DNA from 2 places in the Arcicella sp. BE140 genome. Region 2 is predicted to be linked to the other one. Evidence: riboswitches for the same ligand, from Rfam matches in the RefSeq annotation. Region 2 holds a riboswitch; the other holds the start of a gene.
What was found. Region 2 has a riboswitch for S-adenosylmethionine ahead of J2Y60_RS10335 (TlpA disulfide reductase family protein). Riboswitches for the same ligand answer to the same signal wherever they lie in the genome.
Positions count from the first base shown of each region.

Region 1: another riboswitch for S-adenosylmethionine. It lies ahead of J2Y60_RS00785 (hypothetical protein); the one in region 2 lies ahead of J2Y60_RS10335 (TlpA disulfide reductase family protein).

Region 1 is NZ_JAVDUE010000001.1:179,391-196,076, reverse strand. It holds gene J2Y60_RS00815 (SDR family oxidoreductase) at 1-162, shown strand, start outside; gene J2Y60_RS00810 (amidohydrolase family protein) at 262-1,890, opposite strand; gene J2Y60_RS00805 (hypothetical protein) at 2,014-2,976, shown strand; gene J2Y60_RS00800 (histidine phosphatase family protein) at 3,102-3,605, opposite strand; gene dnaG (DNA primase) at 3,622-5,754, opposite strand; gene J2Y60_RS00790 (aminotransferase class V-fold PLP-dependent enzyme) at 5,817-6,989, shown strand; SAM riboswitch class I at 7,215-7,343, shown strand; gene J2Y60_RS00785 (hypothetical protein) at 7,456-7,713, shown strand; gene metX (homoserine O-acetyltransferase) at 7,731-8,843, shown strand; gene J2Y60_RS00775 (phosphatase PAP2 family protein) at 8,951-9,607, opposite strand; gene J2Y60_RS00770 (DUF177 domain-containing protein) at 9,723-10,352, shown strand; gene rpmF (50S ribosomal protein L32) at 10,425-10,619, shown strand; gene plsX (phosphate acyltransferase PlsX) at 10,793-11,731, shown strand; gene J2Y60_RS00755 (beta-ketoacyl-ACP synthase III) at 11,812-12,801, shown strand; gene efp (elongation factor P) at 12,987-13,550, shown strand; gene accB (acetyl-CoA carboxylase biotin carboxyl carrier protein) at 13,570-14,049, shown strand; gene accC (acetyl-CoA carboxylase biotin carboxylase subunit) at 14,128-15,471, shown strand; gene J2Y60_RS00735 (TonB-dependent receptor plug domain-containing protein) at 15,639-16,686, shown strand, end outside.
Region 2 is NZ_JAVDUE010000005.1:200,117-216,802, reverse strand. It holds gene J2Y60_RS10360 (sulfatase-like hydrolase/transferase) at 1-195, shown strand, start outside; gene J2Y60_RS10355 (TonB-dependent receptor) at 362-3,196, opposite strand; gene J2Y60_RS10350 (TlpA disulfide reductase family protein) at 3,294-4,601, opposite strand; gene J2Y60_RS10345 (cytochrome c peroxidase) at 4,814-5,758, opposite strand; gene J2Y60_RS10340 (YceI family protein) at 5,899-6,534, opposite strand; gene J2Y60_RS10335 (TlpA disulfide reductase family protein) at 6,593-7,876, opposite strand; SAM riboswitch class I at 8,062-8,158, opposite strand; gene J2Y60_RS10330 (TonB-dependent receptor) at 8,738-12,007, shown strand; gene J2Y60_RS10325 (RagB/SusD family nutrient uptake outer membrane protein) at 12,032-13,513, shown strand; gene J2Y60_RS10320 (arylsulfatase) at 13,614-15,059, shown strand; gene J2Y60_RS10315 (cysteine desulfurase family protein) at 15,230-16,420, opposite strand; gene J2Y60_RS10310 (protein-disulfide reductase DsbD domain-containing protein) at 16,563-16,686, opposite strand, start outside.

The DNA.
Region 1 (16,686 bases), on a different contig from region 2:
AAAGAAGCGATGGAAAAGGTTTTTCAAGCAGATATTCCAGCAGGCAGATTTGGTGAGGCAGAAGAATTTGGTGCAGCCGTAGCATTTTTATGCAGTCCAGCGGCAGCTTATATCAATGGCGTTAACTTGCCTGTAGATGGCGGGCGATTGAGCTGCATGTAAAGATGGGTTATTTTTGATAATATAATTCTCACCTTTACTATTAGCCGGCGACTTAAGTCACCGGCTAATAGTAAAGGTGAGAACTTTAAAGTGCTATCTCTATTCCTTACTTCCCTGTACTTTCGCCCCTGATTTCTTCTCTAATCCCGGTTGAAAAATCTCGAAGTTTTCTTTCTTTTTAGCATCTGCTACAATCTTACGTACATCTTCCAACAGTTTTTTAGCATCATAAATTACGCCATCTTTAATAGTATATTTTACACCTCCCACTCGAATTACTTCATTTTTATCTGTCAACTTAATAGCTCCTGTTCCGTAAAGGTTCTTTAGGTTTTTTAGCGGATTTTCTTCTAAAATCACCATATCTGCCAATTTACCTACTTCAATACTTCCTATTTTATCAGCCATTCCCAATGCCTCAGCACCTTTTAAACTTGCTGCACGAATTACTTCCAAAGGATGAAAACCTGCTTCTCTTAATAATTCTAGTTCTCGGATATAAGCAAAGCCATATAGCTGGAAAATAAAGCCTGAATCAGACCCAGCCGTTACTCTCCCTCCTCTGTTTTTATATTCATTGATAAATGCCATCCAAAGTTTATAATTTTCTTTCCACTGCACTTCTTGCTCTGTGCCCCATTCTTGCCAGTATGAACCATGAGAAATACGCGAAGGCTGATAAAAACGCCATAATTGAGGCATCGTATATTCTTCATGCCATTCGGCTCTGCGTGCTAACATCAATTCACGATTGGCTTCGTAAATATTAAAAGTAGGGTCGATGGTAAAATCTAGTTTTAGCAATTCATCCATTACTTCATTCCATCGTTTTGACCCCGGCTTGGCTGCTTGTTTCCATAGTTTACCTGCCTCTTCAAAACGATTTTGTTCATTACTATAATTATAATCTGCTGGATAATCTTGGATAGTCTGGCTTTCAAAAAGTGCCTCAGGCAAACCATACCAGTGTTCCATAGAAGTTAGTCCCGCTCTGGCAGAATTCAAAACATTCCAACGAGCCACATCCACTTGTGCATGATGATATGCCGAACGTAAGCCTAATTCTTTATTTCTTTTAATGGCCACTTCTATTACTTCTGGTCTTGCTCCGAAAAACTTTATACCATCAGCTCCTTTTTTGGCATTTTCTTCTACCCAAGCTTTGGCTTGTTCTGCGGTTGAAATGGTTTCCTTGGCTCCCATTCCAAAAGCTGTATATGCCAAAATTCTAGGTGCAGTAATTTCATTTTTTAAAGATTTTGCCTTTTGATCTAACACCCAGTCTAAACCATTCCCAGCCGAAGGGTCACGGATGGTAGTAATGCCATGTCCCAACCATAGTTTATAAACATATTCAGCAGGTGTTCCTTGCGACTTTCCACCTATATGTCCGTGCATATCTACAAAACCTGGCAACATATACATACCAGTACAGTCTAATTCTTTATCCCCATCATTCAGTTTTGGGCGACTCTTAGGGTCTATCGGAACACCCGGATACCCAACTACTTTGATTTCAACGATTTTATTTTTCTCGACTACTATATCACAAGGGCCTTGCATCGGAGAACCTGTACCATTGATAAGGTTTACACCACGGATAATCATCCGATTGTATTGACCTTCGCCTTCTGCTCTCGGTGGTGCTTTTTCTATTTGGGAATGAGCCTGAAAGGCAGTTAATATTAAAACCGAGGAGGCGATAAAGTAATGTAAATATTTTTTCATTTTAATTAATAATTGAAGAATGTTGAATGAAATGGGAAGAAGTAATTATTCTTTTTCCAAGATACGGAATTTATCTAAAATGTGTAAATTGAAGCTCATATCAATCTTTGAAATTTCTATTTTATGAATCACTTCATCAGAAATAACTTTTTAGCCATCTGTGTTACCTTGGCAGTTGTATATGCTTTTGCCAACGGTGCTACTATTTATCAACAAGCGCCTAAAAAGCCCGACGTTAATTTGCTTTCAATGCCTACGGCTTCTGATAAAGTTTTTGCCGATTATTGGTATAAAAACAAAGCGGAAATCAATAGTTATGCTTTGCAAAAAGATAATAATGGACAAAGTTCTGTTGGGGAAAGCATCATGATTTTTGTAACAGAAAATTTTAGAACGGATAAACAAGTAAAACTAGATGCGGATAATAAATCAGAGGCTACTAGTGTACTAAAGGTAAATCTTACAGAAAAATTTCTGACAGGTATTGCTGATTATTCATTAATGACTTCTGTTTTTTCAGCCATTGATACAAAGGCATTTCCACACGCATTGAAAGTAGCTACTTCTTTGCAAGACTGGAACGGAATGGCTTATTTGCAATTGAATAACAAGAATAGAGCTTATCAAATAGAAGGGAAAAGCTATACTGAAAAAGAAGTACAAGAAGATTTTGAATTAAAAAGAACTTGGCTAGAAGATGAAATTTGGAATAACATCCGCCTTTCGCCTGAAACTTTACCTAATGGTGATATTGAGATGATTCCAAGTTTTAGTTATTCACAATTAACTCATCAATTACCAACAGTATTGTCGGCTAAAGCTGCATTAAAAGATTATACAGGAACAGATTTTACGGAGAAAAAGCTAAAGGTATTTTCTATTACTTACCCAGAAAAATCTCGTTCAGTGGAAGTAGTTTTTCAAGAAGCTTTTCCATATAAAATTATGGGGTGGACGGAACATAATGTTAATCAAGGAAAAACTTGGACAACTAAAGCTATTTTAAAGAAAACACTTCTAAGCGATTATTGGACAAAGCATAGTCCAAAAGATGTAGCATTAAGAGATAGTTTATCGTTGCACTAAGGATTGAGTAAATGAATAATAGTTTTCAAGTATAAAAACGATTGTTCTAATTCTTTCTATTAGCTAGCAACTTAAGTCGCCAGCTAATAGAAAAATGATATATATATTTACAGCTTCTTCAACCATTATATATTATACCCCAAAATACTCTCAGGCGAATCATAGAATATCAAATCTCCTGATTTTTTCCCTACTTCTGCCCAAGCTAAATTTTCTATTTTCATCCCTACAACTGCACATGTAGGCATCGAGCCAATATCAGCATGCGTGAGGTATTCTGCGAAATAACTGATACTTGGGTTATGACCAACCAATATTACAGCATTTATATTTTCAGGAATGGCATTTACTGCATCCAAGTAGTGTTTAGGCGAGCTTTCATACAAATCACTTAATACATGTATCTTTTCGTCAGCAATACCCAATTGTTCAGAAAGTACTTTAGCCGTCATTTGTGTACGCTCGGCATTAGAAGTAATGATTAAATCAATGGGATTGATTTTGGTTGATAAATTTCTGCCCATTCTGGCGGCATCAATCATGCCACTTGAGGTCAGTGGACGGATTAAATCAGGGCTAACTGACTCTGAGGCTTTGGCATGGCGAACCAAATATAATGTCTTTGTCATTGTCTTTGTTTTGTTTCTATCTTCCAACTACGGTTCCTAATTCTTTGGATATTTGCTTTTCAATTTCTTTGGCTTTCATAAATAAACCCAATAAATGAGTCTGCTCATCGGCATCAGAAGTTTTGGCAAGCTGTTGCATCAAGTCTTTCATCTGTTGGTCGTTGAAAGCCTTCTTTAATCGTAAAATATTCTGATAAGCCAAATCTGCTAACTTATCGTCTTCGGTAGGAACAATAATTTCATATTTCAACCAAGCCTCAGAAGCTGAATAACGTTCAGTAACAAGGTTGATGGCTTCTTGTTGAATAGTTGGATTGCTGTGACTAATAAAAAATTTAGTATCCAATACGACTCCCTGCATAAATCTTTCTCGGCACATTGTCAGAATATCGTGATAGATAGGCGTACCAAAATTCATTCCATCAATCTCTGATAAAATATACTGCATCAATGTAACGCCTGGTGCTACCCCTGGGTCAACTTCCTTAATGCCATGACTAATCAACAAGCGTACACATTCTTTTTCTTGTAAAGCAATGCCTGTAAGCACCTTTGGGGGACTAACAGGAATATTAGGCTGTATATTTTGTACATTTGTTGTACGATTATTCGGTATAAAATCTGTTGGAAAACCCGAAAACTCATCTTCTTCTGAAAAGCTTGGTAAATCATCAAAATTTACATTGGGTTCAGGTTTACTAAGGGTTACTCCTGACGGTAAATCGTTTTGTAATCGCTGACGATTGGCATCTCTTTGGTTATCCTTTTCCCGTTGTTTGCTTCTTTCTAAAGAAATCTTATTGCTTTCGGCAATTAAAATCCCTTCATCAATCTGCATCAAATTAGCTGTTTTCTGAAAAAATACTGATCTTTTAATAGAGTCAGGAATTTTAGAAATACTAGCCACCATGTCTTTTATCAACTCGGCTCTTTTGAAAGGGTCACTTCCAGCTTCTTTGAGTGATAATTCTGCTTTAAAAGTAATAAAATCGCTAGCGGTTTTTTGTATATACTCTACAAAAGCATCCGAACCGATTTTCTGAACGTAACTATCAGGGTCTTCGCCTTCTGGAAAAACAACCAACTTTACGTTAAGTCCTTCTTCCAAAATCATGTCCATTCCTCGCAACGAAGCCTTAATTCCAGCGGGGTCACCGTCATACAAAACTGTAATATTCTGTGAAAAACGAGCAATCAAACGAATTTGTTCTATCGTCAAAGATGTTCCAGACGATGCCACTACGTTTTCAATACCTGCTTGATGCAAAGAAATAACATCGGTATAACCTTCTACCAAATAACAAACGTCTTTGGTACGAATAGCATTTTTGGCTTGGTAAATTCCGTAAAGTACATTCGATTTATGATAAACCTCTGTTTCGGGCGAGTTTAAATATTTTGCCTGCGTTTTATCATTTTTCAAGATTCTTGCACCAAAAGCAATTACTTTTCCTGATACGTTGTGGATAGGGAAAGTTACTCTATTTCTAAAACGGTCAAAGGTTTTCTGATTTTGCTGAACAGTCTCGTTCTCATTGCCCTTCAAAATCGTCAAGCCAGCCTTTACTAAAATGTCTACATTATATCCATTCCTGACAGCTTCTTTTGTAAAAGCATCCCAATTATCTAGGCTATAACCCAATTCAAACGTACGAATCGTTTTATCTGAGAATCCTCTTTCTTTAAAATATGGATAGGCTATATTTTTCCCTTCTTCGTGCTGAAAAAGGTTATCTTGATAATAGTTCTTAGCATAATTCAGCGCAATCAGTAAACTTTCACGTTCATTCTGTGCTAATTGTTGTTCGTCTGAAAGCTGTGTTTCTTGGATTTCAATGCCATACTTTTTGGCTAAATGCCGCAAAGCTTCGCCATAGCCCAGTCCTTCAATATCCATGATAAAACGGATAGCATCTCCAGCTTTTCCACAACCAAAACACTTATAAATACCCTTAGCAGGCGATACTGAAAACGACGGTGATTTTTCGCCATGAAATGGACAACAAGCCCAAAGGTTTGCTCCTTTCTTCTTCAAAGAAACATAATCACCTATTACATCGGCAATATCAGCACTTTGTCGGATTCGTTCTATGGTTGATTCATCTATACGCATACTCAAAATTACACCTTTTTGTGTTGTACAAATCATTTATAGCTTAAAATCGTCAAGAATATGTATTTTTGAAAACCTTTCAATATAACATCAACAAAATGAGTTTATCCTGTCAAAAACATCTTTTTAGCCTTGAAGAAGGTATTCATTATATCAATTGTGCCACCATGGCACCCAATCTTAAATCGGTAGAAGAAGCTGGTATTCAAGGAATTTTGCGAAAAACGCAACCTCAAAACATTACTTCACAAAGCTTTTTTGAAACAACTGAACCTGTTAAAAATGCGTATGCCAAACTGATTAACTGTCCCGACCCTGAGCGTATTGTGTTACTACCCTCGTCGTCCTACGGCATGGCAATTGTAGCTAAAAACTTGTATAGAAAGCCAAATATACGAGCAGGACAAGAAATTGTAATGGTCAGCGAAGAATTCCCTTCAGACGTATATGCTTGGGAAGAGGTTTGTATCAATTTAGGTTTAAAAATGAGGGTAGTTCATCCTCCAGCATCCTTAGAAAATAGGGGTAAAATATGGAATGAAAAATTGTTGGAAGCCATCACTAGCAACACTTGTTTAGTAGTAGTATCACCTACACATTGGGCTGATGGCACTTCTTTTAATACCGAAATCATTGGTCAACACTGCCGTTCGGTAGGTGCATTGTTGGTATTGGATGGCACACAGTCTATCGGAGCGATGCCTTTTGATGTACAAAAAGTACAGCCCGATGCCATCATCAATCCCGGATATAAATGGCTTTTAGGCCCTTATTCAGCAGGTGTAGCCTATTTCGGAGCTTTTTTCGATGAGGGCAATCCCTTGGAACGTAACTGGATAAATCGGGTGGGTTCTGAGGATTTTAAAAATTTGATTAATTACCAAACTCAGTATAGAGCCAAAGCGGATAGATACAACATGGGTGAAAGAAGTAACTTTATTTTAAACCCCATGCTCACTGCGGCGATAGAACAAATCAATGTTTGGGGAGTAAATGCTATCAATAACTATTGTGATGAATTGTTGAAAGAACCTTTGGACATTTTACAAGCACATGGCTACTGGGTAGAAGAAAAACCTTACAGAAGTAGCCATTTAGTAGGTGTCAGGATTCCTGAGCATATAGATTACCAAAAAATTCAAGCTGCCTTACAAGAACGCAAAGTTTTTGTTTCGTTCCGAGGGCAATCTATCAGGCTTGCACCACATCTTTATAATGATATGAACGATATCGATGTACTAATGGACGGTTTGTTGAAAGGTATTCAGTAATGGTAAGTTCTTATTTTTGACCTTTGATAAGATAATTACAACCTTTTTTCTCTTAGCGGGCGACTTAAGTCGCCCGCTAAGAGAAAAATATATAACCTATTTTTTTCCACGGAAAGAAGATTCTTTGGGGAGAATGCCTAAAAAATTTGCTTTTTCAAGCTTTCACGATTTACTTTGCATCATCAAGTCAATTTTCCTCTGAGGTTTCGACCTCCACAGGTAATTGATTTATAAAGAAGAAGGGAGAGAATAGGCTCTATGAACTTCTGGCAACCTACCGCTCGTAAAGGCAAGGTGCTAATTCCTACCTAAAAATTGTATAGTCATTTGGCTAGTTTTTAGGAAATATAAACCAATTACGAAGTACTCTCCCAGTCATTTTTTCATGCTGTAAAGTATTCGTCAGGTTTACGATTTATTTTCGTTTATCGTCATGATTTTATCGTGACCAAATTTGTCAGCTATTATGTCAAAATTAATTAAAATCACAACGGGCAATTACCTCATTGTTCATGGCTTCGACGCCAACAATAAGGAAATTATTGAAGAAGTAACTGTGGCTCAGAAGATGGTAAAGGTGGTAGCTATCAACCGCATACAGTCTATTTCTGAAAAATATATTTTGGTGACGGGTTCGCATGGACGATTGATGTACTGGGAATATGAAGAAAGTTTCGAGGATTTACAAAAGCAATTATCTTATCATTCGCTTTTGATTGCGTAAATAAAGGTTTCACTCAAATGAGTATTGGTGCTCAAGTCTTTTATACATTGAATAATCTTTTTAAATATAATCAAGCCTTTGAACTAGAGGCAGGAGGTGTTTTACCAGAAGTAACATTAGCTTATCAATCATTAGGTAAGATAAACGCTGATTGCTCTAATGTAATTTGGGTTTGTCATGCTTTTACGGGTAGTCATGATGTAGAAGATTGGTGGCAAGGGTTAGTAGGCAGAGGTAAGCTATTCGACCCTGACAAACATTTTATCATTTGCGTGAATGTATTAGGGTCACATTATGGCAGTACTGGCCCTCTTTCTATCAATCCAGCTACTGGCGAACCCTATTTTCATACTTTTCCTTTTATTACTATACGCGATATTGTAAATTCTTTTGATTTACTCCGCGAGCATCTCGGAATCACTCGAATCAAAACGTGTATTGGCGGTTCTTTGGGTGGTCAACAAAGTGTAGAATGGGCTATTTCTCAGCCAAATTTGATTGAAAACCTGATTCTGATTGCTACTAATGCACAACATTCACCTTGGGGGATTGCGTTTAATGAATCGCAAAGAATGTCAATTGAAGTAGACCCAACTTGGAAAGAAAGTCACCCACAAGCAGGTATCGAGGGCATGAAAGCTGCCAGAGCTACCGCCTTGATTTCGTATAGAAATTATGAAACCTATGGTGTAACACAAGCCCGTAAAGATGAATCTTTGGGCAAAGTGCATCGTGCTATGAGCTACCAACGCTATCAAGGAGAAAAGTTAGCCCAGCGTTTTAATGCTTTTTCATATTATGTACTTTCACAGGTGATGGATTCGCAGGATGTGGGTCGTGGCAGAGGCGGAGCTATTCAGGCATTATCACAGATTAAGGCTAAAACATTGGTAATGGGCATCAAATCAGATGCGCTGTTCCCGATTAATGAACAAGCCTTTTTGGCAAAACATATCCCTGGTGCTACTTTCCAAGCCTTAGATTCTCTATACGGTCACGATGGTTTTCTGATAGAAAGTCAATTAATTACTAAGGCTATTAAACTATGGCAGAAGTTTGTGAAACTAGATGTTAACCCGATGTATGATTTCTTTAAGAAATTGGAAAGGAAGAATTTGATAGAACAATAGAGTTGTGAATGATGAGTTGTGAGTTAGTGAGTACATTATTATTAGTCTTACATCTAGCGTCTAATGTCCACTGTTGTACTCACAATTTATCACTCACTAACTCACAACTAGGATTTCTTAGGAGGAATCAGCCTTTTTCTATGCCAATCTTTGGGATTATTCTCAAGCATTTTATTTATCAATATATAGACTACCATACTACTAACCGTCCCTACGACAGAGCCCGCCAAAACATCTTCAGGGAAATGTTGGAAAAGATAACATCTTGAATAACCTGCCAAACAAGCTAATAATAAAAAGAGCACAGACCACTTTTTGTTGATAAGAAAGATAGTAAGCAACGTAAAAACGGCAAAAGCAGTAGTGGTATGCCCAGAAGGAAAACTGAGGTGAATATTAATTTTTACGCCATCAACAAAATACCATTTTATATGCTTATCTGCAAAAAAAGCCATGGGACGGAGATTATCAAAACTAAGTTTTAATAAAAATGAAACTAGAGAGCTTAAACCCAAAGAAGCCGTAAGTATCAGAGCTTTATCATAACTAATAAATAAATAACATAGGATTATAGCCACAAAAAACCATCCTTCACCCAATTGTGTAGCCATTACAAAAAAGGAGTCAGCCCACAATGCATTATATCGGTTAATCAATACCATTTGGTCAAATTTATTGGTACTAAGCACCCATACAAGCCCTATAAGCCATACAACGATATATAAGCCAAAGTATAAAGGATTGTTTTTTATAATCTGTTTCATGGAACAAAGGTCGTTATCCAAAAGATATTTGGCAATAAGTACTGGTAATATTTTGTTCAATACTTGTCATTGTAAAAAATAGTCCCTAATTTTGCAGTCTTTTCGATGAAACCAAGTGAATAAGAGCATATTAAATACATTTAAGATTGACATCTTCCGCCTTGAAAACAAGCATTATGTGCATGAATTTGAGGGAGGTGATGACTTTTTTGTGGCATTAGAGCAAGATTTAATCGAAAAAGGGAATTTCAAAGCAACCGTTACTTTAGATAAATCGGAAGTAATGATTCAATTATTGTATCATATTGTAGGTTCTGTAGAACTCACTTGTGACCGTAGTTTGGATACTTTCGACTTCCCTGTGGATATTACCCAGAAAATGATTTTAAAGTTTTCTGATCATACCGAAGAGATTACAGATGAGTTAATGTTGATTGATAGAAATACACAGTATATCAACGTAGCTCAAGATATTTATGAATTCATTGGTTTACAGATTCCAATGAAAAAGCTTCATCCCCGTTTTCAAGTTGAAGAGCAAACATTTTTATCAAGTTTGGATGATGATGATTTAGACGAAGACTTTGAAGATTTAGTGTGGGAAGATGATGACGAGGGAGAAATTGTTTATTCTACTTCAACCGGAGATTCAGATGATGATGACGACGATGAAGAAAAAACAAACGATGATGAACCCGAAATAGACCCACGCTGGGCTATTTTAAAGAAATTGAATAATAATTAATAATTTGGCCACCATACTGGCAAATTACGTTTTTAGATAAATAAAGAATAACAAAATTAAAGAAATAAGCAAATGGCACATCCTAAACGCAGACACTCGACAACTCGTAGAGATAAAAGACGTTCACACGATTTTGGAACTCCAAAAACAATCACTACAGATCCAACAACTGGAGAAATTCACTTACGTCACCGTGCTCACGTATTTGAAGGAAACTTATTTTACAAAGGTAAAATGATTGTAGAAGGTTATGCTGTTCAAGCATAATTAATTGATTTTGGGAATTGTCTATCTCTTAATGTGCTGAATATCAACATTCAAACGAAGAATTGACAAAAAACTATCAGTTTTCAAAACTATTTTCAAACAAAAACGCTGTTTCACACTTCATAAAATGTTATTTTTGTCATTCCGTTAGTGAATAACCAAATAATAATTGAATGAAGATAGGGATTGATGCAATGGGTGGAGATTTCGCCCCAAAAGCTATCGTTGAAGGAATAGTATTGGCAGCTCAAGAATTACCTGCTGGTGTAACCATCGTTTTGATTGGTCAGACGGCAGCAATTCAGCAGATAATTGATAACCAAAATTTTACGGGTTCTAACATTGAAATTGTGGAAGCAAATGAAACAATAGAAATGGGTGAACATCCTGTAAGAGCATTACAGTCTAAACCCAATTCCAGTATCGGAGTTGGGTTTAAACTTTTAAAGACAGGAGCAATTGATGTCTTTGCTTCTGCGGGCAACACAGGTGCAATGATGGTAGGTTCGTTGTTTTCTATCAAAACGATAGAAGGCATTCAACGCCCTCCTATTGCTGGTTTTGCACCACAGATAGACGGCAATTTGGCCGTAATTCTTGATATTGGTGCCAATGCTGATGTTAAACCTGAGATGTTAGCTCAGTTTGGTCTTTTAGGTTCTATTTATGCTAAAGCAACGATGGGGATTGAATCGCCCAGAGTAGCTTTGATGAACATTGGTGAAGAACCCGAAAAAGGTTCGGTTATCGTTCAGCAAGCCTATAAGTTACTCCAAGAAGAAAGAAAAATAAACTTCATTGGTAACATTGAAGGCAAAGACTTTTTCAAGGCAAAAGCCGATGTTATTGTAACAGATGGTTTTACAGGTAATATTCTCTTGAAAATGGGAGAATCTCTATACGGAATTTTGTCTGAAAGAGGAATTAAAGACGACTTCATAGACCAAACAAATTATGAAGCCGTTGGGGGTAGTCCGATTATTGGCGTCAACGGAAACGTTGTTATAGCACATGGTTCTTCGTCGGCACTTGCCACCAAAAATATGGTTCATCTTTGTCATCGCATTGTTGAATCTAAGCTAACTGAAAAAATAAAAAAAGCGTTTGCTTAAAGTAATAAGAATGAGCGAATAAAGATGTTGGATAATCTACGTTGATTTTCAAATATTATTCGAGCATTTCCCATATAACCATGACCAAAATCACTGCAGCAATTACCGGAGTACAAGGTTATGTACCCGAAGATATATTGACCAACGCTGACCTTGCAAAATTTGTTGATACCACTGATGAATGGATAGTAAGCCGAACGGGCATTAAAACACGTCATATTCTACGTGGAGAAGGAAAAGGTACATCTGTAATGGCAATAGAGGCAGTTAAGGGTTTATTAGCCAAAACAAACACTAAGCCAGAGGAAATTGATTTATTAATTTGTGCTACTATCTCTCCTGATCATTTTTTCCCAGCTACTGCCAATATTATTTGTGAGGCAGTAGGCATCCCTCATGTTGGGTCTTATGACCTAGCAGCCGCTTGTTCTGGCTTTTTAAACGCCCTTGTTACTGGTGCTATGTTTATTGAAGCTGGTAGATACAAGAAAGTAGTAGTAGTGGGTGCAGACAAGATGTCTTCAATTGTTGATTATACTGACAGAACTACTTGTGTACTATTTGGCGATGGTTCGGGTGCTGTTTTATTAGAAGCTAATACTGAGGGCTTGGGTATTCAAGATTTCATATTGAAGTCTGATGGTTCGGGTGCGAATCACTTAATCCAAAAAGCTGGAGGAAGTGCTTACCCTCCTACTCACGAAACAATTGACCAACGTCAGCATTATATTCATCAAGAAGGACCAGCTGTATTTAAATTTGCCGTAACCAGAATGGCCGATGTTTCAGCTGAAATTATGGAACGTAACCAGCTTACTGGGGAAGATGTAGCTTTCTTAGTACCTCACCAAGCGAACAAAAGAATTATTGATGCTACGGCAAACCGTATGGGAATAGGTCCTGACAAAGTGATGTTGACTATCCAAAAATATGGTAATACCACAGCCGCTACTATTCCTTTGTGTTTGTGGGATTATGAATCGCAATTAAAAAAAGGAGATAATTTAATTCTAGCAGCATTTGGCGGAGGATTTACTTGGGGAAGTATCTATCTGAAATGGGCATATTAAGCCTAAACTGACAACAATATCCCTCGCAAAATTTCTAGTATTTATTTATTTCACTATTTATCAATAAAAGATTAATTTTGCGGATACTTTATTCATATTAACAAAATTTATTTAAAATAATAATAGCGATATTACTGGATGATTATTTAATACTACTAATCATTATTGTAATATCAATAACAAAAATGGCAACTACTGCAGACATCAAAAACGGTTTAGTAATTAAATTCAATAATGATTTATTTTCAATTATTGAATTCTTGCACGTGAAACCAGGTAAAGGACCTGCTTTTGTAAGGACAAAATTAAAGTCATTGACTTCTGGTAAAGTGATTGATAATACCTTCAACTCAGGCGTAAATATCTACCCCGTACGTGTTGAACGTAGAGTATTCCAATATCTTTATGCTGAAGAGTTTGGTTATACTTTTATGGATAATATCACTTTCGAGCAAATCACGCTTAATAAAGAGATGGTTGAAGCGGCTGACTTGATGAAAGAAGGCCAGGAAGTTGAGATTTTAATTAATGCCGAAACTGAATTGCCTATTTCTTGCGAAATGCCTCCATTTGTTGAGTTAACAGTCACTTATACTGAACCTGGCATAAAAGGTGATACAGCTAACTCGCCGAAAAAACCAGCTACTGTAGAAACTGGAGCAACTATTATTGTACCATTATTCATCCAAACAGACGAAAAAATTAAAGTCGATACTCGTACATACGAGTACGCTGAAAGAGTAAAGTAATCCCTATAACAGTCCTAACATGGAAAATAAAGAAATTCAGAAACTCCTTGATTTTATTGCACAATCAACGCTTGATGAAGTAAACATTGAAACTTCGGAGTTAAAATTATCTGTTAAACGTTATGGTGCAGCACCAGTAATTCAGCAAGTAGCAGCTCCACAAGTAGCCGTTGCTGCTCCAGCGGTGGCTCCTGCAACATCAGCGGCTGCTCCTGCGGCACCAGCTACTCCAGCGGCAGCTCCAGTAGTTCATGCTAATAGAGTTACTATCAAATCACCAATGATTGGAACGTTCTATCGTTCTGCTAGCCCAGATTCACCAGTTTTTGTTGAAATTGGTAAAGAAATTACAAAGGGTAAAACTGTTTGTATCATTGAAGCAATGAAATTATTCAACGAAATTGAATCTGAAATTTCAGGTAAAGTAGTTGAAATCTTGGTTGAAAATGCAACGCCAGTTGAATTTGACCAACCATTATTTGTTGTAGAACTGGCTTAATTTGAAGATAGAATAATTTGCTAAACCTTTAGTTATCAAATTATAAATTCTCAAGTTTTCAAATGCTCAAATTGAATCATGTTTAAAAAAATATTAATTGCCAACCGAGGTGAGATTGCTCTTCGCATCATCAGGACTTGTAAAGAAATGGGCATTAAAACGGTGGCTGTTTATTCAACTGCCGATCGTGAGAGCCTTCATGTAAAATTTGCTGATGAAGCCGTTTGTATAGGCCCACCACCAAGTCGTCAATCTTATTTAAATATTCCTGCTATTATTTCTGCTGCCGAAGTTACTGGTGCAGATGCGATACATCCAGGATATGGTTTTTTATCTGAAAATGCTGAGTTTTCAAGGATTTGTGCTGAATATGGTATCAAATTTATTGGGGCTACCGCCGATCAAATCAATTCGATGGGTGATAAAGCAACAGCTAAAGATACTATGAAAAAATCAGGGGTTCCTGTAATTCCTGGTTCTGATGGATTAATTGATACGGTAGAAGAAGCAAAAGCTTTAGCGAAAGACATCAAATACCCAGTTATCATCAAAGCTACTGCTGGTGGTGGTGGCCGTGGTATGAGAATCATCCGCAAAGAAGAAGAATTTGATAAGTTGTGGACAGATGCTAAAACTGAATCAGCTGCTGCATTTGGAAACGATGGTCTTTACATGGAGAAATATGTAGAAGAACCACGCCATATCGAAATCCAAATTGTTGGAGACCAATTCGGTACGGTTTGTCACTTATCAGAACGTGATTGCTCTATCCAACGTCGTCACCAAAAATTGTGTGAAGAAACGCCTTCACCAGCCCTTACACCAGAGTTAAGAGCTCGTATGGGTGAAGCAGCTATCAAAGGTGCTGCTGCTATTGGTTATGAAGGTGCTGGAACGATTGAGTTTCTTGTTGACAAAAACGGAGACTTCTACTTCATGGAAATGAATACGCGTATCCAAGTAGAACACCCGATTACTGAAGAAGTTACTGATTTTGACTTAATCAAAGAACAAATAAAAGTAGCTGCGGGCGAACCTATTTCAGGGCAAAACTATTTCCCTAAATTATTTGCTTTAGAATGCCGTATTAATGCTGAAGACCCTAAAAATGGCTTCCGTCCGTCTCCAGGGAAAATCACGAACCTTCACCTTCCGGGTGGTCGTGGTGTGAGAATCGACAGCCACGTGTATTCTGGCTATACTATTCCACCAAACTACGATTCAATGATTGCGAAAGTAATCGTATCGGGACAAACCCGTGAAGAAGTTTTACTTCGTATGAAACGTGCTTTACAAGAATTTGTGATTGAAGGAATTAAAACTACTATTCCCTTCCATATTAAATTAATGGATGACGAACGTTTTAAATCTGGAAACTTTACTACTGCCTTCATGGATGGTTTCGACCTTACAACGCTGTAGTGTTAAAGGAATATAAATAAAAAGATGACCTCAGTTTTGATTAATTGGGGTCATCTTTTTTTTGTACCCCATTAAACCCCACCTATCACAAAATAATTGTGTTTGTAAACACCAACTAAGATATTTGAATCGTTTAAAAGGTATTACAACAAAACCCACCTAAACGCATGAATCGCAAGCTATTTACTTTTTTATCTATCACCCTCTTTATCACCTCTGCCTTTACTTTTATGGAAGATGGAGACGATTTTATTGAAAAATTAGTCGCCAAATTCGAGAAATTCCATCATGAAAATCCACAAGAAAAAGTTTATTTACAGCTCGATAAACCTTATTATCTAGCAGGTGAAACTATTTGGTTCAAAGGCTATTTGTTTGATGCTACTTATCATAGAATAGATTCTGTCAGCAGAGTACTATACGTTGACTTAATAGATGAATCAAAAGGCAAAATTATTGCACAACGCACTTTAAAATCTGATGGTTCAACATTTGGTGATATTCTCATTCCTGATTCTTTAGCAGAAGGGAGTTATCAAATCAGGGCTTATACCAATTATATGAGAAATTTCTCAGAAGAGTTTTTTTTCAGACAAGAAATAAAAATTTGGGAAGGTACTTCAAAAAATAAACTCACCGAAACCGCAGGAAACAAATTACAAGAAGTTGCTGATTTACAATTTTTTCCAGAAGGTGGAAATTTAGTAGTGGGTCTTCAAACGAGAGTAGGTTTCAAAGCTGTAAATATTGCAGGTAAAGGAGTGGAACACGAAGGGTTTGTATTGAGTAGTACTCAAGACACTGCCGCAGCCTTCAATTCTGAACATTTAGGAATGGGATATTTTAATTTTACCCCTGAAAATCTAGAGACCTATACCGCATACGTCAAACAAAAAGATGGCACATTCAAGTCTTTTGTTTTACCTACAGCCTATCAGCAAGGCTATACAATGGCGATTGATAATGTATCGAACAAAGAAAAGATAAAAGTTTTCATTTCTAATAGTACACCCATTCCTGCCGATAAAGCCAAGGACATTGTCATTATAGCACAACAAAGAGGACAAATTTGTTTTGTAGCGAAGGGTTCTGAAAAACTAAAATCTTTTGGGGTAAGTATTCCTAAAGATAAAATTCCTGACGATGGTATCATACAAATTACGATGTTTGATTCAAAAGGCGAACCAAGATGCGAACGTCTCGTTTTTGTACAGC
Region 2 (16,686 bases):
AAATTGTTGGAATATAACGTGGATGGTAATAGACATACGCAATTATTTAACCTTAAAGAAGACCCTTGGGAAATGCACAATTTGGCAGATGAGCCTGAATGTAAGGCTAAAAAACAAGCCTTAAAAGCTGAATTATTAAAATTGAAGGTTGAGTTTGCTGATACCTTTAGTTCTTTTTGGAATGGGTATAGTTGATTTTTCATGAGAAAAACCTCAGTCCTCATTAGTTTTATCAATTAAAAGAGCAGTCAGAAATTAGTTTTCTGACTGCTCTTTTAATTGATAGTTTCGCTAGGAGCACAATGATAGATGCTCAAATTGAGAAAGCCCTTGTTTTTAGCAAGGGCTTTCTCAAAAAAAGTTAGAAGTTAAAGGTTAATCTGCCATAATAAAATGCTCCATTAAAACCGAATTGCTGTCCGCCCGAAGTACCCCAAGGTACTGTTCCCGTTTGGTTATTCGCAATGCTCAGTTGGTCTGGATATACATCAAAAATGTTATTTGACCCTAAGGTGATTCCTACAGACTTATTTAATTGATAATTCAATGAAACATCTGTGGTGGTCTTCGGACTAAAAACTTGGTCTCTTCCACCTGTTGTATTATTCAAATTGCTTTGAGTTGTATAAAAGGTATATTCACCAAAGCGAGTTACTACCACATTAGGCGTCAAACGTCCTATCGTATAGCCAGCCAATAAAACTATTTTACTTTGTGGCGTACCTCTTTCATAACGTCCTCTTTGTTGGCGGTCAAAGAAAATACGTTCTGATAGATACTGCCTAACATCCTCAGTTCCCGACGACGTTAAGCCACTTGGCACATGTACATTTGTTACTTCGGTATGAGTGAAATTACCCGCTAATGATAAATTAAGCGCTCCTGCTCCTACTTTGTTGCGATACGCTAATACCACATCGATACCTCGTGTACGGGTATCAATAGCATTTGCAAAAAATTGAGCCGCATTTACATCAGGATAATTAGCCAGCAAGTTTTTAACTAACTGTGCCGCACCTTTAATCGTAGCATCGCTATTAGTGATTGAACTAAAATCAAAAGTACCCGTAAGCGTAATACGGTCTTTGATATTAATTTGGTAAGCATCTACCGTAGCAGTAAAATGGCTAGCAATTCGGCTAGTAAGACCAAGGCTAAAGTTATTAGAAGTTTCCGCCTTTAGGTTAGGAATTCCAAAAGACCTTGAAACATTATTATCATTGTTTGATACCAGTGATAGAATCAAACTGCCATCGGCCTGCGGAATAGAGGTAGTCGCTGAATAATATTTTTGCTGTAATGATGGAGCCCTAAAACCTGTACTTACGGCCCCTCTCAATGAAAGACTTTCTAGGATACTATTTTTATCATCAATCAATTTTATTGAGGTAGATGTTTTCCAAGTCAATTGGTCGCCAAAATCGCTGTATTTCTCATAGCGTAAAGCTCCCGTCAACAAAAATCTATCTGAGATTTCAGCTTCTACATCTCCATACAACCCTATGCTATGGCGATACTGATTTTGTGCATCTGCAGGTTGATACCCAGGAAATACCTGTGCTCCTGCTGGTCTTACCCCTTTGGTTTTACCCCCTACAGTACTGATGTAAGTAGTATCTCCATAGTTTTTGTAAGACTTTTCTTCTCCTGCAATAATTTGATAGTTTTCTAAACGGTATTCTGCTCCAAAAGCCACGTTAAATGCTTTAATGGCTGAATTTTCAAAACGTTGAGTAAGACCAATATTGGTAGTATTCTGATTGAAAACCAATGCACCACTATTGAACTTAGTAGGGCTTGATGTACCGATAGAGGCATTAATTGTATTCTGAACGGTATAATCTATTCTGTTGTGCCCAGAAGTATTACTAAAGTCAATATTCCAACCATTGGCTTTGCCTTTGATTCCCGCCGTAAAAGAGCCATCTACTAAACGAGCAGCATTTTCCCCTAAAAAGCCTGTTGGATAAATCGTTGGGAAATAACGGCTTGAAACACTGTTAATAGTAGTAGTTCCATTTGGAAAACGATAGGCATTGTTTGCACTAATACTGTATTTTGAAGAAACTCCTCCAAAAGCATACAGCTCTACATCATTTCCTAATGGCAAAGATGCGTTGACAAATAAGCTGGCATTTTCTTGTTTGCCGTTCCCACTTTTCGCAGAACTATACCTATCAACAGATTTTTCTTTAGCATCAACTACTTCAGAACTTGTCCCAACAGCATAAGGGAACCAGTACAATTTAGCTCCTGTTAAGCGGTTATTATATTCATAAAAACCTGAACGGTCGGTGGCATCTCGGTTATTAATTTGCCCAGATATGTTGATGAAGCCTTTTTCACCCAAGCGGAAACCATAATTTACGCCTGTCAATAAAGTAAAGCCATCTTTTTTATTACGATAACTAGTATTGTATTCACCAGTAGTAATCGTCACTTGACCTTGGTCTACACTCGATTTTAGTACAATATTTATTACTCCCGCAATCGCATCTGAACCATATTGTGCAGCCGCTCCATCACGCAATACTTCTATTCTTTCAATAGCAGAAACTGGAATGGCATCTAAATCTGAGGATGAGGCTCCTTGAGCGGGCGTACCTAATACGTTCACTAATGCACTAGTATGACGACGCTTTCCATTTACTAAAATTAAGGTTTGGTCTGGCGCTACCCCCCTTAAAGCTAGTGGATTGATATGAGCTGAACCATCGCCACCCGTTTGTCTATTCGAGTTGACAGAAGGCGCAATAAAACTTAGTATTTGTGATAAATCTGTTCTACCTGTAGCAACAATTTCTTTGCTAGTAATTACATCCACTGGAACAGGTGTTTCGATATTGGTCCGAGCTTGGTTTGAACGAGAACCAATTACAACTACTTCACTAAGACCTTGCTGGTCAGCATTAAGCTTGATTATCAATTGATTTTGATTGCCCACTTTAATATGTTGTGTGGTAAATCCTACAAAAGAGACGACGATAATATCTCCCGTTTTTGCTGAAAGGTTAAAATTTCCATCAAAATTGGATGTAGTACCCGATTGCGTACCTTTTATCAGAATAGAAGCTCCTGCTAAGGGACTATTATCTTTTGCATCAATTATTTTACCTGTGATATTATTACGTTGTTGTGCTACAACTGAGCCATATACTAAGATTAGGCTAAATAAAATAAGTATTTTTTGTTTCATTAGGGGAGGGATTAAGATGGAAAGGTTAAAACAGCCGTAATACTCATGGCAAGGTATTACGAACTGTCTTGGGGGTATGTTAGTTAATTGATGAAGCTCATTTCAAACTGGCAGTAGTAACATTTGCCTTTTCATAAGGATTAGGCTCGGCTATTAATCCATCTAATACTTTATTGAATTTTTTGGTATAATCTTTAAAGTATTTACCTGTTACTTCACCCGTATAACCTGTATAAATCTCGCGAACATCTCCTTTTCTATCAATAATGATAGTTGTAGGAAAAGCCGCCATTCTATTCAACGCTGCGAGTTTTTCGGTAGCTACTTTTTTATCAGCAATACCTCCGAAAAGGATATCATATTCAATTCCAAAGAAATCTCTAAGTTTGCCTAAGGTATATTTGGCATATTCTAAATCATCTTTTTGCTCAAATCCTATGGCTATTGCTTCTACACCCCGTTGTTTATTGGCTTTGAACCAAGGAGCTAGAAAGCGAGTTTGATCAGTACAATTAGGACACCATGTTCCTATTATTTCTACGATTACTACCTTGCCCTTATACTTATCATCACTCAGTGATACTTGTTTGCCAGTTAAATCAGGGAACGTGAAGTCTAGTTTTTTATAGCCCTCTTTCAAGAATGTGAGCTTATAAGGGTCTGGTAATGAAGCATTTTTATCTTTTGTTGCTTCAAATTTTTGGGTAATATAAATTCCAAAACTAATTTCACCATCACTTATGGTTGTTAAATCATCATTAATTTTGCCTTTGATAGCTACTGGACTTGGCCCTGTAAACCCTGAAAGATGGAATTCATTTCCCTGAATAGTTCCTTCAAGTTCACGGGTATCACCCACTACCGTCATCAAAACGCCTGTTAGTTTATTGCCTTTTTGTTCTAATTGAGCAATAGAATTGGCAGCATTAGGGTCTTTACTAATGATTTTCACATTCCATTTCCCTGTAACATTCGTTACGGGTTTTAAATCTTTTCCGGGTTCTACAAAACGATAAGTTTTACCAAACTCAGCCACGAAGGGTAAAGAGTTCCCTCTGAAATTAGGAACAAGGCTTTTATAAACGCCTCTGAAAGTACCTTGCTCGTCAATTTTACCAATCAAAGCGGCATCGTAGGTATTCATTTTTACAAAAATACTATCGCCAGATATTGCCTTTACTTTGAAGTCATCTCGTCGACTTCCGTTCAATAAAGTCAGTGTTGATGATTCTATGGTCTTTCCTTTTATTTCAAAATTAAAAGGGACTCTAGTTTCATTTACCTGAAACTCTCCTCGCCATTTGCCTTCTTTTAAAGTAGGTTTTTCAACAGCAAAGGATGTGCTTGTCAATGAGAGTGTTAACAATGAAACATTGCACACTCCTTTTATAAAATTATTTTTCATGATTTTTTGTGTTAATCGTCCATCAAGATTTTGATGGACGAAGCTTTGTTGAAGATGATTAACTAAAATAAATTGATAAGCATCGGTCATAATAGACCAAATGAAACTTAACGAGCCTCACCATAGTATTAGGTTTAAATTGTTAAAGGATATAAAAAATGGAGCAATAAAAGGGTATACGTTTGGTTTAAGATAATTAGCTGTAATGCCGTCTATTTCTTTAAGAATCGGTCATCGGTCAGTGCTTTTAGAAAAGCCTCTAACTCCGTTATTTCTGTTTTACTTAGTCCCAAGGGGGTACTAAGGGATAAGTCCCTATTAAGTCCATTCTTCACAAAAGCATCAGGCTGGTTGTAATATTCTATTACTTCTTTTAAAGTCTTGAATACCCCATTGTGCATATACGGCGGTGTTATGGCTACATTTCGTAGGCCTGGGACTTTAAAATGCCCTAGATGACTAGAATCTTTCGTGATTTTATAACGCCCTACATCATTGAGCTTTCGCCCATCGAATAACCCTATATTTTTAAATCTATCCGCAGTAAAGTCTTCTCCTGCATGACAATTGGCACAATTAGCTTTACCAATAAACAGCAGGCGTCCTCTGATAGCCTCTGGACTCATGGCATTATCATCCCCATTAATATAACGGTCATAAGGAGTATTGGCAGTCTCTAAGGTTTTTTGATACGCCGCCAAAGCATCTCCCAAGAGCTTTTCGGTGGCTTGTGATTTATATATTTTCTTGAACGCTCTACTATATACTTTATCTTCATTCAATCTCGCTAAGGCCTGCACAATCGGAAGATTCATTTCTGTTGTTGATATAATCGGTTGAATAGCTTGCTCTTCTAAGGAATTGGAACGACCATCCCAAAACAAATGTATTCTACCAGCCAAGTTCATCGCAGAAGGTGTATTTCTGTCAGTCAAAATGCCGTCAACACCTACACTGAATTGCGTTGTATCTGCAAATGCAAGTGCTGGTTTGTGACATGAGGCACAGCTTAATGTTTTTTTAGAAGATAATATCGGGTCAAAAAAAAGTTTTTCTCCGAGCGCTATTTTATTAGTAGGTTCATTTTCTTGCATCTGATACTGAAAACTCATCAATACAATACAAGCTACCGAGAGTATGCAGAAGCATTTTTTCATGATGGTAATTTATAGAAGAAATATAAAATCAGGAGAATTTAGAGGTGTTTTCTTATTACATTAAATATGTCTACACCTCTAAATTTTTCTAAAAGCATTTCAACACGTTATCAATCTGCCCATATCTAACGTGCAAATACTTATTTTCCAGTAGCTTTAGCTGCTACATTGCCTGCTTGAGCCACCAAATTAACGTCTAACTCGAAGTCATTTTCAATAGCTTTGTCACCCAAGTTTTCAAAGAAGTTTTTTGAACGAAACTTAATGTCATACTTAGTACGGTCTACCAAAATTTTCGCTTGAGCTGTCGTTTTGTTTTTCTCTACTTTTACAGTAGCTGGAAACTTCACATCATTCGTAATCCCTTTGATGGTAAGTTTGCCTGATATTTCATAGTTTTCACCTCCTTTCGCTGTGACAGCCGTTGTCACAAATTTAGCTTTAGGGAATTTTTCAACGCTAAAAAAATCATCAGCTTTTAGATGTCCCACTAATTTGGCATTATAATCTTTATCAGTTAAGTCCGTTACCGTCAACGACGTTAAGTCTATATCAAAAGAGCCACTTTTTAGTTTATTATTTGAAACAACCAAATTACCTGCACTCAATGAAATGTTTCCTGTATGTGCCCCAGTTACTTTCTTGCCAGTCCATACTAATTTACTAGCCTGATTATCAACGGTGTATGTTACATCACTACCTTTATTATCATTTGTTGCTTTTGCACTGATTGCGAAAGTCAAAACACTTGTCAGAATTAGAACGATTTTTTTCATGTGAATAATTGAATTTGAGATTATATTATTTGATTAAGTACCGAGTTTATTATTTGTATTATTTATTTAAAGCTACTTCTGAGGCAGGAACAGGTTCAGCAATAAGTTTATCTAATTCTTTGTTCCATTTTTTCACATACTGTTTAAAGTATTTTCCTGTTACTTCGCCAGTATATCCTGTATGGATTTGTTTTACTTTGCCATCTCTCCCGATGATAATGGTAGTAGGAAAAGCTATCATTTTATTTAAAGCTTCAAATTTTTCTGAAGCAACTTTTTTATCAGCAATCCCCCCAAACAAAATATCATATTGGATGTCGTACTTATCTCTTAGTTTTCCTAATGTATATTTTGCATAAGCTAAATCATCTTTCTGTTCAAAACCCACTGCGATGGCCTCTACGCCACGGTTTTTATTAGCCTTGAACCAAGGTGAAAGAAATTGAGTTTGGTCTGTACAGTTTGGACACCAAGTACCAATAATTTCTACAATAACCACTTTCCCTTTATATTTTTCATCACTCAGTGATACTTGTTTCCCATTCAAGTCAGGCAAGGTGAAATCTAGTTTTTCATATCCTTCTTTTAAATGCGTTAACGTATATGCATCAGGCAATTCTGCATTTTTATCTTTTACCCCTTCAAATTTTACGTTGTTGTAAATACCCAAGCCCACTTCTCCAGTAATACTTTTATCAGGATTAATTTTTCCACGAATTAACCAAGGGCTTGGTCCTGAAAAACCTGTCAGTGCAAATTCATCTCCTTGTACGATACCTTCTAATTCACGTGTATCGCCAGTTACTTTCAAAAATACACCTTTTAGTTTATTCCCTTTTTGTTCAAAAACCGCCACTTGGTCAGCTACGGGCTCTTTGCTGATAATTTTAATAGCCCATTTTCCCGACAAATTATGGTTTGCCTGAATCTCTTTAGCAGGTTCTACAAAACGATACGTTTTGCCAGATTCTGCCGTAAATGGAAGGAAATTTCCTTTAAAATTTGGAACAAGACTTTTATAAACTCCTGACAAGGTACCATCATCATTTATTTTTGCTACTAAGGCAGCATCATAAGTATTCATTTTGATAAATACTGAATCATTCGCAATTTGCTTTACATGAAAATCGTCTCTACGTGAGCCATTTAACAACGTGAACGTTGCATGTTCGGCATCTTTTCCTTTAACTTCAAAATTAAAGGGTACTTGTACCTCGTTCACTTTAAATTCACCACGCCATTGGCCTTCTTTAATAAATTTGGTTTGTGCTTCGGCAACATTGAATGCCAGTGAACCTATCGTTAAATAGGTGAGTGATAGAAATTGCTTCGTAGTTTTCATTTGTTTTAGTTTATTTATTATCCTATTAAATATATAGATTTAGTATATTATATATTCAAACAATTATTTTTGATGAAAAGTAGTCATCAAATACTAAACATTTTGGATTGATGATGGCAATGAGATAAACTCACATCCACATCAATGAATGTTAACTCATGATAAAAAAAACTGATTGTATATACGATTTATCGTTAGAATTAGGATGGGGCACCTTGTTGGTGGCTAACAGGTTGCCAGAAGATCATCGAGCCTACTCTCTCCCTTCGTTCTTTATAAATCTATTTATTCTATGGACAAAGTTAATTAATTTAATTTGACAAAAACAAATCTTTATTTAAAAAAATGCAAAAAAGTATTTTTTATCATTTCAAAAACACTGAAAATACTTATAGCCCTATAAAACTCATTGTTAATTTTATCATTAAAATACCTAAAAAGGGTGATTAATTGTCAAATTTTAACAACTCATTACTTTCTGAAAAAGTGTAAAAACCTTTAATGCTTAAAATGAAACTCCTATATTTTAGTAGACTAATGCATAATTACATTAAAAATCCACTCTATTTATTCAATAAAATATTTGAATTGCACAATTAGAAATGAATTATTAAAGTTTTTTTAAAAGTATTTGCCAAAAAAAAACTCAGATTATACATTTGTCCCATAAGTCTTATAGAGTAATTATAAATGTGTCATAATTACACTTAATAGTTAATATTTCCTTACTTAAAACAATTCGAATGAAACATTAGCACCTAACCGTGCTAAAACCCAGATTTTTTGACAATTACTAGCAACATCAGCAAAATGATGGAAGGGAAAGTATTTGCCAAAGTTATCAAATTAAACAAAAAAGTTATGGACAAACACAATCAATGGAAACAACATTTACGAAAACTTCAAAGTCTTTTTTCCATCATTATCGTCTTAGGAATTACTTCTTTTCAAAGTATTGCCAATAAGTCTATTAAGTCTAGCGAACAAATAATTAATGGAATTATTAAAGATGAAAAAGGAGAAGCTCTACCTGGGGTAAATGTTATCATCAAGGGCACTCAAAAAGGTGTTTCATCTAATCAAGATGGTAAATATTCGATTACAGTTAATCAAAAAGATGCTACGCTAATTTATTCTTTTGTGGGCTATATCTCTCAAGAAGTTAAAATTAGTAATCAAACGATTATTAATATTACCCTTCAACCTGCGGCTAAATCTTTGGATGAGGTAGTTGTGATTGGTTATGGTACACAAAAAGCTAGTGACATTACGGGTTCTGTGGCATCTTTTGATGCCAAGCATTTAGAAGAAAAGCCTATTTCAAGAATCGAACAGGCACTTGTTGGGCAAATGGCAGGTGTACAAGTAAAACAACAATCTGGCTTACCAGGTGCAGGACTAAGTATCGTAGTACGTGGAACGGGGTCTATCAATGCTGGTTCTGAGCCTCTCTATGTAATCGATGGGTTTCCGTTGGATGTAGCTGGACAAAGCTCTGATGGAAGTATTGGCACAAGTCCATTAGCTAACTTAAGCGCTAATGATATTGAAAGCATTCAAGTATTAAAAGATGCAGCAGCGGGTGCTATTTATGGGTCACGTGCGGCGAATGGTGTAGTATTGATTACGACAAAAAAAGGGAAGTCGGGCAAGTTGAAAATTAATTTAAATGCCAACAGTGGTATTAGTAGTATTGCTAAAAAATTAGATATTCTAAGTGCCGACGAATGGGTAAATGTTGCTACTGAAGTAGCCAATATTAACTGGGTTCGCTCTGGAACTGGTAGAACAGCCGACCAAACCAATGACCAACGTAGGGCAATTTTAGGATTGAAGGCTGGAGAATACAATACATCCTATATGCCCGACGAACGTTGGTCAATAGCGGGACATCCGGGTTTGCAATATGTAGATTGGCAAGATGCTATTTATAGAAAAGCTTCTTTTCAAAACTATCAATTATCTGCTACTGGTGGTACAGAAAACGTAAGTTATTTCTTTTCAGGAAATTACCTGAATCAACAATCAACTTTAATTGGTACTGACTACAAAAGTTATGGTGTCCGTGCCAATATTGAGGCAAAAGCCAATAAAAAGCTCAAATTTGGGATTAACCTTGCTCCAACCTATTCTGAAAACAATACGCCACAAGGCGACGGAAAGGACAGTCCTATCATGAATATAGCGACAATTTCGCCTGTGGTAGAAGCAAATGCTGGCTTAAACAGTGGTGCAGGTGAGTTTGCTACTTATACATGGAGTAGTCCACGTTTGGTAAGCCCTTATGCTATTTTGAATAATTCGATTGGTTTAACAAAAAATACACGCCTTTTGACATCGATTTATGCTGAATACTACATTTTACCTAGCCTTTTTGCCAAGACTACCATCAACTACGACGACGTAAATCAACAAACTAAAAAATATGTATCCGACTATGTGGCTGTTGGTGGAGCTGCCGAGCGTATTACCAACCCAGGGAAAAATGCTAGTGGCTCTTATGGTGGTTATAGAAAGCAAAATTTTGTAAATGAAAACACTCTTAATTTTATCAAAACTTTCGATAAAGTACATAATGTAGCAGCCGTAGCAGGGGTATCATTCAATAGCGTACACAGCGAAGCCTTCAACATTAGCACAGCAGGTGGTTTTGCCAATAACATTGTAAATACTATCAGTAATGCCATTCCTAACTCGGCAGGTGTGACTGTAACAGGTACTACGAATGAAAATAATAACACACTTTTTTCATACTATGGTAGAATCCAATACGATTATCAAGGTAGATATTTAATCACAGGAAGTATTCGCCGTGATGCTTCTTCAAAGTTTGGGGCAAATAATCAGTGGGGAACATTTCCATCAGCATCAATCGGTTGGAGAATTTCGCAAGAATCTTTCTTGAAAGATAGTAAAGTAATTAGTGATTTAAAACTTCGCTTTAGCTGGGGTAAGTCAGGTAATAACAACATTGGCAATTATAATGCTATCCCAACATTGGCTGGTACATCTTATAACTTTGGCGGAAATACTCCTGTAGTAGCGAGCGGACAGGTAGCAGCAGGATTGGCTAATCCGAACTTGAAATGGGAAACATCAAATACTTATGATATTGGTTTTGATGCTGCCCTATGGAACAACAGAATCAATGTTTCTTTTGATGCTTATACCAAGAAAAGCACTGATTTATTATTGAATTTACCTGTGCTGGGTGCTAGTGGTTTCTCTACAAGTTTACAAAATATTGGGTCTGTTAAAAACCAAGGATTAGAATTAGGCATTACTACTAGAAATATTGTAACCCCTGATTTCCAATGGACTACCAATGCTAATATTTCATTTAACCGTAATGAAGTAATTTCTTTGAATGCCGACGGTTCACCAATTTATATTCCTTCGGCATATAGCGGTAGCAATGCTCCTTATATTTTACAGCCAGGTTTGCCAATGTTTACTTACTACGTTACCAAGGCAGTTGGTATTTTGACACAAGCCGATATTGATGACCCTAAAGTTGCTAAAATTAAAAACCAGACTGTTGGCGATACTAAATATTTTGATGCCAACAACGATGGCGTAATCAATGCAAACGACCGCGTAGTGTATGGTCAACCTAATCCTAAATATACGTGGGGTATTACCAACAATTTCAAATACAAAAACTTTGATTTAAGTATTCAGGCATACGGACAAGTTGGGGGTTCTATCCTTTCATACTTCGGACGTGCTATCGACTTTAGCGGTAGTACAACAGCCAACATTTCGGGTATTTGGCGTGAACGTTGGACGCCTGAAAACCAAAATTATGATGCTCCTCGTGGTAAATTAGCGTCGACCTATACAGTACCACAAGTAACTTCTGATTGGGTTTATTCAACTGACTTTATCCGTATCCAGAATGTTACGCTAGGATATAACTTGCGAGATTTAGCAAAAACAGGTGTATTTTCTTCTGCTCGTGTGTATGTGTCTTTACAAAACTGGTTCAACCATGATAATTATAGAGGTGGTGTAAATCCTGAAGCACAAAATACCAATGTAAGTGGTAATGGTAGCTACCCGATTCCTGGAGACTATGGTGCAATGCCATTAAGTAAAACGGCTTCTGTGGGTATTAACCTTACTTTTTAATTTACGAAATTACATTTTATAGTCATGAAAAAAATAATTTATATAGCACTTAGTATCGTTGTATTAGGTTTTTCCTCTTGTGAAGATCAACTCAATCAGCAACCTGTTTCAAGTACAACAGCAGAAAGCTTTTATACCAATACAAACGACTTTACACAAGCAGTAAATGGCGTTTACAGCAAACTGACATCCTACCCTAGTCAAGTACTTTGGTTAGGGGAAATGCGTAGCGATAACTTGAATGCATTGCACGATGGTAACCGCGACTGGCAAGGTATCAACGATTTTTCGCCTAATATTACTACAACAGGTTTTATCGCTACTGCTTGGAGCGATAATTTCAATGGCATATTTAATGCCAATTCGGTTTTGCAAGCACTTGAAACCAAGGGAAGTATCATTACTGATGCTACTTTAAGAGCAAGGTTTACTGCTGAAACCCGTTTTTTAAGAGCATTCTATTACTTCCAGTTAGTACGTGTTTTCGGTAAAGTTCCTTTGGTTGAAAAACCATTGACGGCTGCCGAAGTAGAGTCTGTACCAAGAAGTGCTGTGGCAGATATTTATAAACTTATCATTGCCGATTTAGAATTTGCTTCTCAAAATCTCCCTACTGCGTATACTGGTGCTAATATTGGCAGAGCCACTGCCAATGCTGCCAAAGGATTATTAGGCTTGGTGTACTTAACTCGCTCTGGACCAACGTATAATATCGAAGGTGCAGGTATCAATAGTAATGAATACGATAAAGCATTGGCATTGTTCAACGAAGTAATCGCTAGTAATCAATATCAATTGTTATCAACTTATCCATCAGTGTTCGCTTATGACAATGAGAATAACAAAGAAGTAATTTTTGATGTACAATTCATGAGTTCTTCAAATGGAGCAGGATTTCCTAGCCATCTAGTTCCCGTGGCTTTCTGGACGGGTCAGGGAATTTCAAATTCATATGGAAATGGTTATGGCTCAAGTAATTTTAATGTCTCAAAGGAGTTAAAAGCCTCTTACTTAACCAACGCTGCTGATGTAAGAAATGCCTTTAATATTCAATTATCATATTCTCAGCCTTTTATTAAAAAATATATTGATATTGCTAAAAAGGGGACAAGTGGTAGAGATTGGCCAATTAATTTTATCGTGTCACGCTATGCTGATATCTTGTTACTTAAGGCTGAAGCAATTTTAAAAGGTGCTAAAGGAACTCAAACAGAAATAGATGCTTTGGTGAATCAGGTAAGAAATCGTGCAGGTCTACCAAGTATCAGTAATGTTAGTTTTGATACCTTGCTAGAAGAAAGAAGAAAAGAGTTTTTAGGAGAGGGTATCCGTTGGAATGATTTAGTTCGTTCAGGAAATGCTGTTACTAAAATGAACTCATGGATAAAAAATGATGCTATCACAACCATCAATACAGTAATCCCAGACTTTTTAATTTATCCTGTTCCAGCTACAGAAATCGGTACAAAAGCAGGATTATACTTACAAAATCCTGGGTATAATTAATCATTAAATGTCTTTAGCAAGCATAGGTAATAAGTTGATTTATTACCTATGCTTTTTTATTTTATAATCTCAATCGTAATCAATTATATCTCATTATAATATGCAAAAAATAATTCTGATCCTTGCTTTTGCACTCTTCTTTATTAGAAGCTCGCCAGCTCAAGTAACCAAAAATAACAAAGCCCGTCGTCCTAATATCATCTTTATTTTAGCAGATGATTTAGGCTATGGCGATATTGGGGTAAATGGTCAAAAGCTTATCAAGACGCCAAATATTGATAAACTTGCTAAACAAGGGGTACGGTTTACGCAGTTTTATGCAGGTACCAGTGTTTGTGCACCATCACGTTCTTCTTTGCTAACAGGCAAGCATACGGGGCATACTTATATCAGAGGTAATAAAGGCGTTGACCCAGAAGGACAAGAGCCTATCGCAGATTCAGTATTAACAGTGGCAGAAGTTCTCCAAAAAGCGGGCTATCAAACGGCTGCCTTTGGTAAATGGGGCTTAGGGCCAGTAGGCTCTGTAGGCGACCCTAATAAACAAGGGTTCGACCAGTTTTTTGGTTATAATTGCCAGACCTTAGCACATCGCTACTACCCTAATCATTTATGGGAAAACGGTAAAAAGATAATATTAGAAGCTAATCAGAACCTCCGTGAGAATAAAGAATATGCGCCAGATATTATTCAACAAAAGGCGTTAGATTTTGTTGATCATCGAGAAAAGGATAAGCCTTTCTTTTTATTCTTACCTTATATTCTGCCACACGCTGAACTACTTGTTCCTAACGATAGTATTTTTGAATATTATAAAAGCAAATCCGCTGAAAAGCCTTATAAAGGAAATGATTATGGTGTAAAGGCAACAAAAGGAGGCTATACTTCTCAGGAATATCCACATGCAGCTTTTGCGGCAATGGTTAGTAGGCTTGATTTATATGTTGGTCAGATTTTAGATAAGCTAAAACAAGAAGGCTTAGATAAAAATACGTTGGTTATTTTTACGAGTGATAATGGCCCACACAAAGAAGGGGGAGCTGACCCTGATTTTTTCAATAGTGGCGGTGGTTTTAAAGGCTATAAGCGTGATTTATACGAGGGGGGTATTAGAGAACCATTTATTGCCCGTTGGACAAACGTTATTAAACCTAATTCTCAAAATAATCATATTGGCGCTTTCTGGGATTTGCTCCCTACTTTCAGTGAATTGGCAGGTGTAAAAGTAGCTAAAAATATTGATGGACTGTCGTTCGCTCCTACTTTAAAAGGTAATAAAGCACAGCAAAAGCATGCTTATCTCTATTGGGAATTTCATGAAAATGGCGGAGTTCAGGCGGTAAGACAAGGAAACTGGAAAGCTGTAAAATTGAATGCGTCAGTAAATCCTAAAGGTGCAATTGAGCTGTATGATTTAGCAAAAGACCCTAAGGAAAGTAAAAATCTAGCTAAACAATATCCTGATAAAGTAAAAGAATTAAGTAAACTAATCAATGAGTCACATGTGGAATCTACTTTATTTCCTTTTTTAAAACAAAATAAGTAGGTTTACATAAAAAATTTAAGCGACAGCCCGTCAAAACTAAAAGAGAGCCAACCACCGACTTTCTTACTAAGGTTTGACAAAGCTGTCGCTTAAAATTCGATTTTTTATCCTATTTATTCGATAGACAAAGATACTATTTATTTTGTAAAAAACCGACTAAATACAATTTTTTAAGCAAAAATTAATTGAGGATTTTTTTGATATTCTGTCTTTTTAATAAAAATATCTTGCTCGTAAATATCTACGATTGTCTTGATAATTAAATCTATTTCTTTTGGTGTGTTAGATTTGCTAAAAGAAAAACGAACACTGTCTTTATCAAGGTTACGGTTCAATGTTTTTAACACATGCGAACCATTGTTGGTTAAGTTAGAGCAAGCACTACCCCCTGAAACTGCAATGCCAAGTGCATCTAAACGATTTACTAATACGCCTCCTTTTTTCAGATGTGGAAAAGCTACATTTAGGATATTAGGCAAACTGTTTGTTGGTGAATCGCTTTCGCCATTAAAGGAAATTTCCTCTCCAAACAAATCATAAAGTGTTGTACTCATTTTTGATTTCAAGAAAGCAACATAGTTATGATACTCTTCCAAATCTCTGTAGGCAATTTCTAAGGCTTTAGCCATACCTACAATACCTGCCACATTCTCTGTTCCACCTCTCGTTCCTCTTTCTTGAGCTCCTCCATAAATATGAGGCTGTATTTTGCGGTATTTATTAATGTAGATAAATCCTACTCCTTTAGGTCCATGAAATTTATGTGATGACCCTACAATATAGTCTACATTCAGTTTTTTAATATCAAATCTATATTTACCAATCGTTTGCGTAGTATCGCTATGAAAGATAGCGTCATATTTCTTACTGAGTTCGCCAATTTTTGCAATATCATTCAAATTCCCAATCTCATTGTTAGCGTGCATTAAGCTCACTAACGTCTGGTGATTATTCTTCAAAAGCCATTCAAACTGATTCAAATCAATATTCCCACGACTGTCAATTTTCACGAAATCGGTTTCCAATTCATTGTTCTGGCTGTACTGCCCCAAGGTCTGTAAAACAGCTTTGTGTTCTATCCTACTGGTTATAACATGCTTAATTTCATAGGTTTTAATCGCTCCAGAAAGTGCTAAATTATTCGCTTCTGTAGCACCAGAAGTAAAGAAAATATCATTTTCTGAGGCATTCAAAAGTCCAGCTATTTTCTGCCTAGACTCTTCTACCGCTTCTCTAGCTTTTCTTCCTATTGCATGACTAGAAGAAGGATTCCCGAAATGATTGGTTAGATATGGAATCATGGTATCTAATACCTCCAAATCTAAGGCTGTCGTAGCGGCGTTATCACAATAAATCTCCATGGTGTTTAGTTTTTTAGATTGTTGTCTGATTAATTTTCAAGCTAATAGGCTTAAGAGGTCATTTCACTTCACTGTATTGTTGATGAATTGTATTTAATTTTTTGAAAGAGGTTTCTAAATATTTACTGATTGCTAATATTTTCTAAAATTGGAATTTTTGTTCAAATGGGATACAAACGCCCTTTTTATCATTGCATAGTTGTCCTTTTATTCCTCCAAAAATGTCTAATGAATGTTCTACTATTCTGACTTTAGTCCTGAATTCT